Regions from separate parts of the Novosphingobium sp. MBES04 genome, predicted to be linked through region 3. Evidence: riboswitches for the same ligand, from Rfam matches in the RefSeq annotation. Region 3 holds a riboswitch; each other region holds the start of a gene.

Region 1 (4,648 bases), on a different contig from region 3:
GAACCACGAAACGCCCGTCGAGCCCGGCGAGAAGAGCGTCCATCTCGGCCTTTGGAGAGGCGCGCAGGGCCGCTTCGGCCTCGCGGTCCCCCATGGATTGGAGCATCGTGTCTACGGCCGTGTCGCTCCAGGGGCGTCCGAAGACGTGGAGCCCCATCGGCATGAAGTCCTCCTGCATCCGGGTCAGCATGTGCCCGGTTTCGTGGACAAGAAGCTCGGCGTCGATGTGCTCGAAAGCAACGCTGTCATCCCCGCGTTCCTCGCGGATCTCGGCGACGATGGCGCTGTCCATGCCCAGCTTGCGCACGCTCGCCCGAATACGCTCGAGCGCGCGGTGCCGCGCCATCTCGCCGTCGGAGGAACTGTCGCTGCTTTCGTAGCTCTCGACCAGCTGGCGCAGTCCGAGCAGGTCATCATAGAGCGGCGTCGCGGCCAGCGGCGGAGTAAGGTGATCGATGACGACGGCCAGCCCCCGGCGCTTGGCCTGGAGCCCTTCGCCCACACCATCGACAATATAGGGATAGAGCCCCGGGACATCGCCTGCGACAAGCCGCGAATAGCTCTCGCGCGCGAGACCTGTCTGGGCACCGGGCAGAAACTCGTAGGTCGAGTGCCGTCCCAGATGAATGATCGCGTCCGGCCCGAAGTTGCGGCGCAGCGCTTCGTAATAGGCGAGGTACTGGTGGGGCGGGGGCACGCTGCGGTTGGCGTGCAGCAGCGCTTCCTCGGTTTCCCAACCGCGCGGGGGCTGGGGGCCGATCAGCACGTTGCCGAACCGGAGCGCGGGCAGCACGAAGCCGCCGTCGACGCTCATCACTTTGCCGGGCGCCGGGCCCCAGCCTGCCACACCCTCTATCGCGAGCGCCTGCAAGGCGCGGGTGAGCGTCTGTGTTTCACGCACATCGTGCTCGCCCGCGATGTAGCGGTCATAGGCAGCGCGCAAGTCCGTGGAGAGACGTTTGGCCTTGCGCCCACGCTCCCCGGGGGTGCCCTCGATCACGAAGTCGAGATCCTTGAGGACCCGGTCGACGGCCTCGCTCGCCGCCTCGGGTCGCTGATCCCGGATCGCTTCGCGCACGTCCACGGCCAGCGCGGACAGAGGACCGCCCACCATCTCGTCACGGATACGATCGGGCAGAGCCTGGAAGAAGTGGCGGTAGTCCGCGAGCGAGAGGTGCAGCGCGGAGGTCTTGCCCATCCGGCGCAGCGCCTCTGGGTCGCCGGGCAGGTTGATGCCGCGATCTTGCAACTGGCGAAGGAGCAGGTCGGGGCTCTGCGGCAAGGGGCCGGTGGTATAGCCCTCGGCCTTCAAGCGGCGCAGGATCTCGAGCAGCGAGGCGGGCACGTCGAGATTGTCGGCCCCGATATTATGGCGTCCGGGAGGGTGGTTGTAATAGATGATCGCCACGTGCTTGGCGGCATTGGACTTGCTCTGCAGGCGCACCCAGCCCTCCAGCCGCCGGGCCACCGCGTCGATTTCAGGGGCGACGGGGCGGCTCAGGCGGATCTCGATCCCGGTGAGAGGATCGATCCGGGGTGCCGCCGCGAGCGCCAGTACCGCGGGCTGGCTCGCGCCCGACAGTTCGGGCATGGCGATACGGTAGTAGACACTTTTCGAGGGGAGACCCTCGGCGCTGGAGCGCCATTCGCTCTCACCCATCTTGTCGCTGCGGATCGCCTTGAGGACCGGAACGCCCAGACTCGCGAGCGCGGCGGTGGCGCGCTCGCGCTCCGAGCCGCCCAGCGCGAAATCGGCCAGTGTCACGAGCGCGGCAGGATGGCGCGCCTTGAGCTGCTCAAGCGCGTCGGCGGTCGGCGCTCCCCAGTCCGCAAACAGCGACTGGCAGGCAAGGTGCCTGGCAACCACGGCCTTGCACAGTTCCTTGTGCGTGTCGCGGTCCCCCGCCTGGTCGCCGGTCTCGTAATCGAGGACGACAACCAGCGGCGCGTCCTTCGCGCCCTGGCGCGCGCCAAAGCGGATCGGAGGGATTGGCCGTGGTGCAGGCACGGCCCTGCGTTCGGCAGCGTCGCCCAACAGCCATGCGAACAAGTTCACAAGGTTTTCGGTGCCGCGGGCCTGCCAGTAGCTTTCCGCCTTGGCATGGAGCGCACGGGCCGCTTTGGGCGATCCTGTCCGGTGCGCCATCCGCTCAAGGAGGGCCGACGAAAGGTCGCTCGAAACGCTCACGCCGTGCACCGGGACGTCGAGCCCGCGCGCCTTGACGATCCGCGCCACCCGCGCGGCGTCGTCCCCGAAGACGCCGGCCAGGAGAATCCCGTCGGCGTCCTGCATGAGCCCGGCCATCTCGTCGTCGGACAAGGCGCGCGCCTGTTCGGGCGTGCGCAGGACGATACGCGTGCCCGGATCGGCCTCGACCAGCGCCTTGGCCGCGTCCGCCGCGACCTGCGAGTTGCGGGCGGAGATGAGCCCGAACAGCTCGCGCCTTGGGTCCAGACCCGGCCCGGCGATCATCCAGACGGCGAACAATCCGACTGCCAACAGCAGCACGGCGACAAGACCCTTGCGCAACGACACACACCTTTCCCCCCCGCGCAATCCCGAACAGGATCGCACGGGCAAGCCAACTACGGTGTCGTCACGGCGGAACCTTCCGATGCCTGCGACTGGTCCCGGTCGAGTGCATGGACGACGGCGACGGCAGGTCTCCTGGCTTGCGGGTCTTAGCCCTGTCCGCGTCACCTTCCCGGATCCGAAGTGATCCAGTGGCTCGACGCGAGGCTCACCGCGCACAGTTGCGGGCACAGCGCCGGATTGGAACCGGCTTCCCTTTTCACCCCGGTTTCCCGAGGCACCGTCGCCGCGCTGGATATCGGCAGCCCCGCCTCTTGTCCAGAGTGTGCCTGGGGCAGGCCGCTGCACAAACTTGGTGAAGCTTGAAAAGGAACTTAGGCCGGTAGCGGAAGACGGCCACATACCCGCTCTTACACGATGAACACGGGAAAGCGGCCACTGCTGGCGCTAAAGTGATGCGCCTGGAGCAGCCTTTGCTGTGTAATCCCGATCATGGCCCGGCGTGACCCAATGAGATCGCGCCGTTCGTCCTTCCCGGCTTGCCCTCACCGGTTCTGCATTGCTCAGATAATGGGTGATCATGTGGGCGATGCGCTGGCACGGCTCCGCCCCTGCAAAGCCTGCATTGCCTGCCTCATCTCGTACGATTCCGTCAAAGGCGGCCTCGGTACGTTCTACCTGCACAGCACGATAGGCGGGCCAGCTTTCAAACGCATGCCGGATCGCCCTCTCCAGATCATCGTCGGGCTCGATCACCGGGCCGAAGTCCCACATCGCATAATCAGGATTGCCCTGCCATGCGGCATCGTGGCTGTTCATGAACAAGCACGGCCGCGGGCGAAGCAGATACTCGTAGATCTGGCTGCTGACATCGCCGACGTAGAGGTCGGCCGCCATTGTGTAGCTCATGTCCACCGACCGCTCCGACCCCAGATCGACAAGCACGCGGTCCTTCACGGCGAGTGCCTGCCAAGCCTGCTTTCGGGCATCGCTCCAGTGCCGTGCCATGCGAATATGCGGTGCAATCACAAGGTTGTAGCGATCCGATGCGCAGACTGCATTCACCAGTCGGCGCGCCATGATAGGGCCCGAACCCATGCGGCGATGAAAATGCGGGTTGTAGAGAATGACAGGCCTGTCATCGGGAAACAGCGGCTGAGGCCTCAAGCCGGCCCGCATCGATGCCGCCAGTTTTACAGGCCCCCCGATCACACACCTTTCCGGCGTGCAGCGTCCTCCGGCAATCAGTCGCTCACGGTCCTTAGCCCCTGCCACAAAGACCTTGTCGAAATGACGGAACCGGTCTTCAAAACCCACGGCGCGATCGCCGGCCCCATGTGGAATATGGAACAGGGGAGGACAGTGGCCGGGTAGTCGCTTGAGGATCGTGCTCGTCCGCTCTGCGCACAGGATGGCATCGCAATCGCGGATGCGGTTTGCCGCCAGCAACAGTTTCGCGGTTTTCTGCGCCGCAGGCGGCAACATAGCCTGCAGAGTACCTGGCATCTTCATGATCACGATCTCAGGCAGCGGCATGGCCAGCTTGTCGGCCAATGCCGCGATGCCGTCCGCATCGTCGGACGTCGGTGCAAAGATCCGTACTTTGCACTGCCTTGATTGCTCCAGCTCGAACGCGACTGGCAGAAAATGGAGGAACTGATGGGAACCGCCGATCGCCGGCACATGCACTGTCGCAGTCGCAGTCGCAGTCACTGGGCTATGCGCCGATTAGGATAGGCTGCAGTCATGCCTTGGCATCTTGCACCACCTCATGAGTGGGGCATGGACGCTACATTTGATTTTGCCCATGTCCGACGCACAGCCGCGTCTCGACCATCGGGAGCGCAAGTTCTATCGTCACGATTTGTGATAAACGCAGTACGGCGGGCAAGGCGATGGATCGGAGTGCAGGGCCGCATGCAGATATTGTTGATCGAGGATGACGATGCGCTGGCCGCGCATGTCGCAAACGGGCTTCGCCAAAGCGGGCATGTCGTTACTCGCTGCCGCGACGGCCGGCATGGGCTCATGCAGGTCAGCTCTGAAAGCTATGACGTCATCGTTCTTGATCGGATGCTACCGCACGTGGACGGAATGAAGATTCTTGCCGCGTTG
Region 2 (4,648 bases), on a different contig from region 3:
CGTCGTTCGCGGGCGCGGGAGTCCGGTCGAACTCGCGCGAGACGATCGAGACGTCGATCGAGCCTGAACGGCACTTGCGGTCGGCGTTGTCGTTGGTGCTGTCGAGCGGGGCCGAGACGCACTGCATGCGTTCGAGGAAGGGGATGGCTCGTCCTTTCGCAGCTGCGAAGCGTATTGCCATTTTGTGGTCGAGGCCTTTCCGTTTCTCCAGAGTCCGGTTCCTCTGCTCCGTAAGAGCGGGTCCGTGAGAGAATCCCTATCACTCAAGGCGCTAAGTCTTTGTGTGGGGCTATGGTTTCCAAATGGTTTACGGCGCCTCGGGAGGCCTCGGAGTGCTGCGGTCGTGTTCGATCCAGCGGCCCGAGTTGCGATATTCGGGGCGCACGCGGGCGCCTGCGGGAAGCCCATCGGCCGCCGGTTCAGACGGGGAGGCCGTCGCGGAAAGGGGCGCGCTCCCGGGTGTGCCGATGGCAGGTGGTCCGGCGAGCGCCCTGGCGATGTCCTGATAGGCTTGCTGGATCGCGACCGGATCGCTTTGGGTTTCGGTAGTGGGCGTCAGGGCATTGGCGGCGGGGCTGCGGCGTTCGCTTGCCGGTTCCATACCCGCATAGAAGTAGCGGAACGTGGCCGCACGGCCGGCGGCGCCCTTGAAGCTGTAGAACCGGTGGGCACCAATGGTCGTCAGGGGCTGGAGGCTGGAGGCCCAGTACGGCGCCACTTGAAGGGTATGGTAATGGGTCGCGAGACCGGCGGGGGCATAGACATCGCCCGACAGCGCGCCCCTCGCCACCGTTTCGGCGCGGTTCCAGAAGTAGGTCGCCGGACGACGGGACAGGGAGCCATCGCAGGTGAAGGAGAACTGGCAGCCCGTGGCAAGCTCGGAGCCTTCGTAGACAACGCCGCACACGGTGTCGGGATAACTGGGGTGCGCGAGGCGGTTGAGGACGACCTGGGCGACGGCGCGCTGTCCGGCGTCGGGCTCGCTCGCGGCTTCGTAGTAGATCGCGCTGGTCAGGCATTGCAGCGCGCGGGAGCGGTCGGTCGGCGAACTGGTGAAGGGCAGGTCGAGGACGTGGAGGGGCTGTGCCGTAGGGTTCTGGCCGATGGCGTGCCCGACAATCGTGCCTGCCAGGCCATCACCCTGGACGCCTTGTCCGCTTCGAGATAGTAGAACGCCGAGCCCGGGAAGCTGGCCCCCGCCTGCTCGAACGGCATGGGATCGGGCGTGTGGTGCTGGGTGGCCGCGTTGGCGATGCGGAAGCGCTCCCAGGTGCCGGGCATGGCAAAGGCGGTCAGGGCGGCCAACGAGAGTACGGTTCCGATCCGCCTGGTGTAGGCGCGGCGCGGTGCGGCGGTGCGGGTGGTGAACCGGCGGGCCCGGCGCTTGCGGGCAAAGTGCCCCTGGAAGTCGGCAGGGCGGCCATCGCGTAAATCGGGCAGGGCAGGCACGCGCGACATGGGGTTTCGTTCCGGATCCTTGGTTCGCCTACCCCCTCCCCATATCGGGCAGGGGGCGAGCGTTGGCGACACTCTCTATACAATACGCATCGTGGGTCGCGGTCACGCCTGTGAGGCGCGTCCCACCTCGGTACATGGATCGAGTTCGCCAGATTAGGGGAAAGGCTTTAAGAAAGCCTCTGCAACCTGCCAAGATGGTTCCGCGCAATGATTGCAGGGCGAGAGGTCTTTGAGTTGCAATTTCCCCATGGCGCACCTAAAGGCCGCGCGCACGCCACGGGTTGCCTGCTCGCGTTGACGCGGGGGCAGGCCTAAGAGGGAAGCCGGTTGCAACTCCGGCGCTGCCCCCGCAACTGTGACCGGGGAGCATCCCCTCCATTCGCGCCACTGAGCAATCGGGAAGGCCGGACGGGGATGCATCGATCCGGAAAGCCAGGAGACCTGCCCGGGGTCGTCGTTTGCAAACCGGGCGAGGGGACCGGTGGGCAGCGGTATGGGGCGCCACTTCGGGACCGGCGCGATCCTTCCGCCATGAACGGCCACACGTTCAGGGGGTTCCGGAAGGGGTAAGACATGAAGAGCCGTTATTTCGTGGGCGCCGCATTGGGCGTGGTCCTCGCACCTGTCTGTGCGCAGGCCGCCGAGGCCGGACCGCTCGACGAGACGATTGTGGTTGCCGCGACGCGCACCGAGGTCCCGCTCAGCCAGGTCGGCCAGTCGGTCAGCGTGGTGACGCGCGAGGACATCGAGCGCACCCAGGCGACCACCGCCAGCGAAGTGCTGTCGCGCCTGCCGGGCCTGCAGGTCACCAATTCGGGCGGCTTCGGCCAGCCTTCCAGCGTGTTCATCCGCGGCGCCGACAACGCGCAGAGCCTGGTCCTGATCGACGGCGTGCGCGTCAATGATCCGGGCGACGTGGGCGGCGGTTTTGACTTCGGCGCGCTCACCATCGGCCAGTTCGACCGGGTCGAGGTGGTGCGCGGGTCCTCGGGCGTGCTCTACGGCAGTCGGGCCATCGGCGGTGTCATCAACCTTGTCACCCAGCGTCCCGAGGAAGAGTGGCACGGCCGCGCGAGCGCCGAATATGGCTGGCGTGATCGCCGCCAGGTCTCGGCCTCGGCAGCGGGCCTGGTCGGCCCGGTCGGCCTGACGGTGGGCGGCAACTGGCTCAAGGGCGATGGCTATTCCGCCTTCAACGAGGATCGCGGCGGCACCGAGAAGGACGGCTTTGAAAACAAGAGCCTGAACGCCCGCGCGCAGGTGGAGTTGACCGAGGGCCTCTCCATCGACGGCGGCACCTTCTGGACCCGCGCCAACTACGACTACGACAACACCGGCGCCGATGCGCTCAATGTCGGGTTCAAGCGCGATCTGACGGGCTATGCCAACATCCGCTACGCCGGGCTCGATGACCGCCTGCACGCGCGCGTGGGTTATGGCGTGGTCGACACGCGCCGCATCTCCGACGACGCGGCCTGGGGGCCTTACGAGACCAACGGCAAGAACGAGCGCTTCGAAGGCCAGGTCGATTTCACCCCCATCGAGGCGGTGACGCTGCTGCTGGGGGCGGAGACCGAGACGCAGGACTTCTCCGACACCTACGATTCCAACGATTCGATGACCATCGACAGCCTCTTTGCCAATCTGACGCTGCGTCCGGTGCGCGGGCTCACGCTGAACGGCGGGCTGCGCTACGATGACAATTCGCAGTTCGGTGACCGCACCACCTTTGCCGTCAACGGCGCCTATGCCTTCGCGGGCGAGGATGGCCCGGTCGTGCGCGCCAGCTACGGCGAAGGCTTCAAGGCGCCCTCGCTCTACCAGCTCTACACCAACGCGGGGTACCGCGCGCTCGAGGCAGAGACGTCCAAGAGCTGGGACGTCGGCGTGGAGCAGCCTTTCGCGGGCGGCGCCGGGCTCTTCTCGGTCACCTATTTCGATCGCAAGACGAAGAACATGATCGACTATGACATGGCCCAGTGGAACTACTACAACATCGGTCGGGCTCGGGCGAAGGGTGTGGAACTGGGCATGCAGGTGATCGACTGGCAGGGTTTCGACATGAACCTTGCCTATACCTACCTTGATGCCACCAACACGCTGACCGGGGCGCGCCTGCCGCGCCGCACCAAGAGCAACATGACCGCGAGCCTCGACAAGCGCTGGGACGTCAATGGCCACGGCGGCCTGCGCCTGGGTGCGGAGCTGCGCGTGGGCGGCGCGCGCTGGGACGATGCGGCGCAGACCTACTACGTCGAAGGCAACACGGTCGTGAACCTGCGCGGGTCCTTCGCGGTCACGCAGAACGTCGAGGTCTTCGCGCGCATGGAGAACCTCTTTGACGAGCACTACGAAGTGGTGCGCACCTACGGCACGCCGGGCCGCTCGGCCTATGCGGGTGTGCGCGTGAAGATGTGACCTGTACCGTTCCTCCTGCTTCCTGGCGTGCCGCTGCGGCGCGCGCAGGCTGGGCGCTCCTTGGCACGCTGCTGCTGAGCGCGTGCAGCGGCGCGCCCGCGCGCCCGCAGGAGCAGGGGGAAGGGGCGTCCTCGGGGGGGAGGCGGCCGAGCATCGTCTCGCTCAACCCCTGCACCGATGCCATCCTGGCCGAGGTCACCGCGCCCGGCCAGCTGCTCGCGATTTCCGGTTACAGCCACGATCCCTCCAGCACCTCGATGGGGCTGGAGGCTGCCGCGCGCTACCGCGGGGTCTCGGGTTCGGTCGAAGAGGTTGCCGCGCTCGCACCCGATGTCGTGGTGGCAGGGAGCTTCCTCGCCCCGCCGACCGCCAACGCCTTGCGCGATCTGGGCATCCGCGTTGTCCTTGAACCCATCGTCTCGGACGTGGCGGGCGCACGTGAGCAGGTGCGCATGCTGGCCGAATTGAGCGGGGACAAGGCGGCAGGCGAACGGCTTGTCGCGCGGATTGACGACGCGCTCAGGCGCAACGCCGCGCCGGCGGACTGGACCCCGGTTCCCTCGCTGGTCTGGGAATCGGCGGGGCTGGTCGCAGGCAACGACACCCTGGTGGTGGACCTTCTTGAACATTCCGGCTTCGTCAACAGCGCGGGCGCACGCGGGCTTGGGCAGGCTGAGTTTCTGCCTCTTGAACAGGTGCTTGCCGATCCGCCGCGCGTTATCTTCGCGGTCGGCAATCCGCGGGCCGAGGAGGACCGTATGCTCCATCATCC
Region 3 (4,648 bases):
GCTCGCGGTTTCATAGCGTGTGTTGCCGACATTCTCGACGCGGGCCTGGAAGGTAAGCCCGGGCATTACCTCCATCTGCGCGCGCAGATCGACCAGCCAGTAATCGTCAAGCACGGTCGAACTGCTGGCGCTGGTGAAGGTCTTGCCCGAATAGCGCGCGGCGACACTGGCCCGAACCCCCGCAACGTCCACACCGCCCTCGACGTTGGCGGTATGGCGCGGTACGCGGGCGAGTTGGCGCCCATACGTCGAAGCCTCGGGCGTGCGGTCCTCGGCATTGGTCCAGGTGTAGTTGCCATCGGCGAAGAAGACGCCGAGGCGCGCCGTCGCGGCCAGCTCCAGTCCCTTCGCGTGCGCCTTGTCGACATTGGCATAGTAGCCAAAGCGCGTGGTGTCGGTGCCCGGAATGTAGCAAACCTCGGGCTGGTCGGCGCCGCTCGGGCAATAGGCAAAGTTGATGAGGTTGGTCGTGCGCCGCTCAAACCAGGTGGCCGAGGCGCGCAGGATCTCGCCCAGCCCCTGCTCGATCCCGACTTCCCAGCCCTTGGCCTGCTCGGGCTCGAGATCGGCGACGCCATAGGCCGAGAACATCTGGTAGAGCGAAGGCGCCTTGTAGCCTTCGGAATAGTTCGCGCGCACCACGGTCACGCCGTCGTTGGGCGAGTAGGCCGCGCCCGCGCTCGCCACGGTGTTGCCGCCAAAGCGCGACTGGTGGTCGTAGCGCACGCCGCCATCGAGCGTGAGGCCCTGAAGCGGGGTCACGCGCAGCTGGCCGTAGAGACTGTCGGTATCGACCGCGTGGCGCGTCAGCTCATAGGGCACGCGGCTGTTTCCGGGCGAAGCGGTGGTCATGCGCTGCTCTTCGCGCTCGGCACCGAAGAGGACCTGCACGGCTTCGTTCAGCGTGAAGGTGCCCTGGTATTCAAAGCGGCGCAGGCGGCCATGCGCGTCGAAGGTGATCTGGCGGATGTCGCGTTCAGGATCGAAGTTCTCGCGATCCGAGGTCGTCTGCGTGACCGCAAGCCGGTTGACGAGGCGCCCATCGAACAGGCCGAAGTTGAGCCCGGCATATCCCGACCATTCCTGCGTCGTACCAAACGCATACGTATCGCCCGATGACCCGTCGAACTCCGAACGCGCATCCGACCAGTAGCCGCGCAGGTCCAGCGACACGTCAGTGGCCAGCTTGAAGCGGGCCGACCCGCTCGCCGAGGTGCGGCGATAGCCGTCATCCTCGGTCCCGCTTGAACGGGCCGAGATGCCGTCGGTGCGGAAGGTGGAGCCCGCCACGCGCCAGTCGACAAGGTCGCTCGTGCCGCCCACGCCCGCGCGGGCCGACACGGTCTGGTTGGAGCCCGCCTCGGCGGCAAAGCTACCTTCGAGCGGCTTTGACGCCTGCCGCGTGGTCACGTTGACGACACCGCCGATCGCGTTGCTGCCCCATAGGATCGACTGCGGCCCGCGCAGGATCTCGATGCGCTCGGCATCGTCGAGGAACAGGTTGGAGACATTGACGCCGCCCGCCGTCGAGGAGGGATCGGACAGGCGCATGCCGTCAATCACCATGACCGTGGTGCCATCATCCGCGCCGCGGATGCGCAGGCTGGTGCTGGTGCCGTACCCCCCGTTGCGCGAGATCGAGACACCGGGCGTGCGCAGCAGGATGTCGGTGACGGAGAAAGTCTGCGCGTCCTCAATAGCTTCTTCATCAAGCACGGTGACACTGGAGGAAACCCGCTCGGCGGCGACCGGGGTGCGCAAGGCGCTGACGTAGATCGTACCCGGAGGAGCTTCCTCTGCATGAGCGAAGGAAGGTGCGAGGACGGACAGCGGGAAAACGAGGGCCGAAACTCCGGCCAGATAGGAAAACTTCAACACGGGCGGGACAATTCCCTTCATGCAAACAACGGTTTGCCCGCCGCTTGCGCTCCGTTGTGGCAAGGAACCGCCGTATCGCAGATCTTCTGCTTTCGAGAAGAGCGCACGACCCGACGCCCCCTGCCCGGATCGCATCCGGCAAGGCGGTGGCTGTCGCTACGCGAGGGATGACCTTGACCAGTGACGGCGCGGCCCTCGAACACCCGGTGCACCCTGCCCGGATGAAGAACGACGGCGTCAGGCAGGTCTCCTGGCTCGCGGGTCAGGGCGCTCCGACCGCCTTCTCAGGACGCATGTCCCAATGGCAGATTGGCCGGATGGCTCGCCGCTTACAGTTGCAGGGGCAGCCCGGGTCTTGCACCCGGTTCCCTTTTGATCCCCTTGCGGGGAACCTGTCGCTTGGGCCCGCGAACTATAGGTCCGTTGCCCGCTGCGCAAGTGCAATATACTTGCGGGAAAGACGATGGTCGCCTAATCGTGGGGGCGCAACGGGTGCCCGAGAGGGCTTAATCGGGAAGTCCGGAAAGGTCGCCAGGAGGCGATCTGGGCCGGCACTGCTCCCGCAACTGTGACCGGGGAGCGCATCGCCACATGCCATTGGGAGGGATCTCCCGAGAAGGCGGCGAAGACGCGCTGTGAACCGGGAAGTCAGGAAACCGGCCCGATGCCGTCGTTTTTTCGCGCGGGCGGGATGAACCGGGCGGACGAGGGCCTCGCGATCTGCGGGGATATCCCTTGGCGGACGACATTCGTGTGTCGCGTCGAAGGGAGCCTGAAATTCATGCCGTACTGCTGAACTTTTTTTCGTTTTCCAGCCAAGGCCCGTTTTGTCGGCTTCCTCTGGCCGTGCCCTTGCATGGGCGCGCGCCAGCGCACCTTTCCCCTTTTCTGCAAGGAGATACCCCGCATGCACCGCTCCCCTGCCCTTTCCTCGTCCCGCTTCCAGTGGACGATCTTCGCCATCCTTGCCGCTGTCATGCTACTGACCCGCTCGCATGCGCTGACGCACATGGAGCATGTGCCCAGCACCGCGCTCGCCAGCTTCTTCGTCCTGGGCTACTTCGTGCGCCGTGCGGCGGGCTTTGCGGGCCTGTTCGGCCTTGCCTACGCGATCGACGTCGTCTCGATGTCGGTGCTGGGGGTCTCGGACTTCTGCTACACGCCCGCCTACGCCATGCTGGTCCCCGCCTACGCGGCGATGTGGATGGCCGGACGCTTTGCCGCCAACCTGCCCGAGCGCCTGTCCTCGCTTCCCACCATGGCGCTCCTCGTCGGCGGCGCAACGGTCGTCGCGCACCTGTGCTCGAGCGGCGGCTTCTACTTCCTGGGCGGACGCTATCCCGACCCGACGCTAGCCGAATTCGCGCCCCGCTTCGCACGCTACTTCCCGCGCGCCCTGGTCGCCTCGCTGACCTGGAGCGGTATTGCCGCAGCCCTCTGGGCGCTCACCCTGAGCGCACGCCCCGACCTGCGCCGCGAGGCCGCACGGTGAGCGAGGCTTCCAGCCAAACCGAAACCGCCACGCTGAGCGAGGAGGAGCGCCGCCACAAGGTGCGCACCGCCAAGCACAAGAAGGTGGTCGACGCGCGGATCGCAGCGGCCAAGATCGACAAGGGCCTGGTTCTGGTCCTGACCGGCAACGGCAAGGGCAAGAGCTCCAGCGCCTTCGGCATGGTCGCGCGCACGCTCGGCTATGGCCGCAAGGCCGCGGTGTTCCAGTTCATCAAGGGCAAGGAAGACGTGGGCGAACGCGCTTTTCTCTCACGCCAGGACGGCGTGACCTGGGAGAACTGCGGCGAGGGCTTCACCTGGGAAACCCAGAACCGTGCGCGCGACATCGCCGCCGCACGGGCGGGCTGGGAGAAGGCCAAAGCCGCCCTCTCCGATCCCGACATCTCCCTGGTGGTGCTGGATGAACTGACCTATCTCGTCACGTATCGCTACCTCGAACTGGATGAGATCCTGCCCGCAATCCGGGGCCGACCCCCGATGCAGCACGTGGTCATCACTGGCCGCGCGGCGCACGAGGAGCTGGTCGAACTGGCCGACACGGTCAGCGCCATCCGCGACGAAAAGCACGCCTTTCGCGCGGGCGTGCGTGCGCAGGTCGGGATCGACCTGTGAGCCCCTGCGGCCCCGCAACCGACAGCGCGCAGTGCCCTGCCCTGCTCGTCTCCGCCCCAGCCTCGGGCCAGGGCAAGACGCTGGTGACCGCCGCCCTCGCCCGGCGCCACCGGCGTGCCGGGCGGCGCGTGCGCGTCTTCAAGTGCGGGCCGGATTTCCTCGACCCGATGATCCTCGAGCGGGCGAGCGGGGCTCCGGTCCACCAGCTCGACCTGTTCATGGTCGGCGAGGAGGAATGCCGACGCCTGCTCCATGAAGCGGCACAGGACGCCGACGTGATCCTCGTCGAAGGGGTCATGGGCCTCTACGATGGAGACCCCAGCGCCGCCGACCTCGCCGCACGGTTCGGCCTGCCGGTTCTCGCCGTGCTCGACGGCTCGGCGATGGCGCAGACCTTCGGCGCACTGGTGCTGGGGCTCGCCCGCTATCGCAGCGACACGCGCCTCCTGGGCGTCCTGGCCAACCGGGTGGGCAGTGCGCGTCACGGCGAAATGCTGGAAGAAAGCCTGCCCGATGGCATCGCCTGGCTGGGCGCCCTCGCCCGCGATCCCGACCTGGCCTTTCCCGAGCGCCACCTGGGCCTTCTCCAAGCCGACGAGATTGCCGATCTCGACGCGCGCCTTGACCGGGCCGCGGCCAGCCTCCC

The links. A riboswitch is a leader RNA that binds a small molecule or an ion and turns the genes downstream of it on or off. The one in region 3 is predicted to bind cobalamin.
Region 1: another riboswitch for cobalamin. It lies ahead of MBENS4_RS05655 (cobaltochelatase subunit CobN); the one in region 3 lies ahead of MBENS4_RS15325 (TonB-dependent receptor plug domain-containing protein).
Region 2: another riboswitch for cobalamin. It lies ahead of MBENS4_RS00555 (TonB-dependent receptor domain-containing protein); the one in region 3 lies ahead of MBENS4_RS15325 (TonB-dependent receptor plug domain-containing protein).

What each region holds. Positions count from the first base shown of each region.
Region 1 is NZ_DF850488.1:1,280,932-1,285,579, forward strand. Features, by position in the region: gene MBENS4_RS05655 (cobaltochelatase subunit CobN) at 1-2,536, opposite strand, end outside; cobalamin riboswitch at 2,642-2,833, opposite strand; gene MBENS4_RS23900 (glycosyl transferase) at 2,981-4,216, opposite strand; gene MBENS4_RS05665 (response regulator transcription factor) at 4,451-4,648, shown strand, end outside.
Region 2 is NZ_DF850488.1:146,991-151,638, reverse strand. Features, by position in the region: gene MBENS4_RS00565 (hypothetical protein) at 1-181, opposite strand, end outside; gene MBENS4_RS26280 (cell wall hydrolase) at 308-1,003, opposite strand; gene MBENS4_RS26275 (hypothetical protein) at 1,012-1,458, opposite strand; cobalamin riboswitch at 1,720-1,921, shown strand; gene MBENS4_RS00555 (TonB-dependent receptor domain-containing protein) at 2,032-3,876, shown strand; gene MBENS4_RS00550 (ABC transporter substrate-binding protein) at 3,873-4,648, shown strand, end outside.
Region 3 is NZ_DF850489.1:326,738-331,385, reverse strand. Features, by position in the region: gene MBENS4_RS15325 (TonB-dependent receptor plug domain-containing protein) at 1-1,878, opposite strand, end outside; cobalamin riboswitch at 2,102-2,289, opposite strand; cobalamin riboswitch at 2,352-2,557, shown strand; gene MBENS4_RS15320 (hypothetical protein) at 2,786-3,370, shown strand; gene cobO (cob(I)yrinic acid a,c-diamide adenosyltransferase) at 3,367-4,002, shown strand; partial or broken gene MBENS4_RS15310 (cobyrinate a,c-diamide synthase) at 3,999-4,648, shown strand, end outside.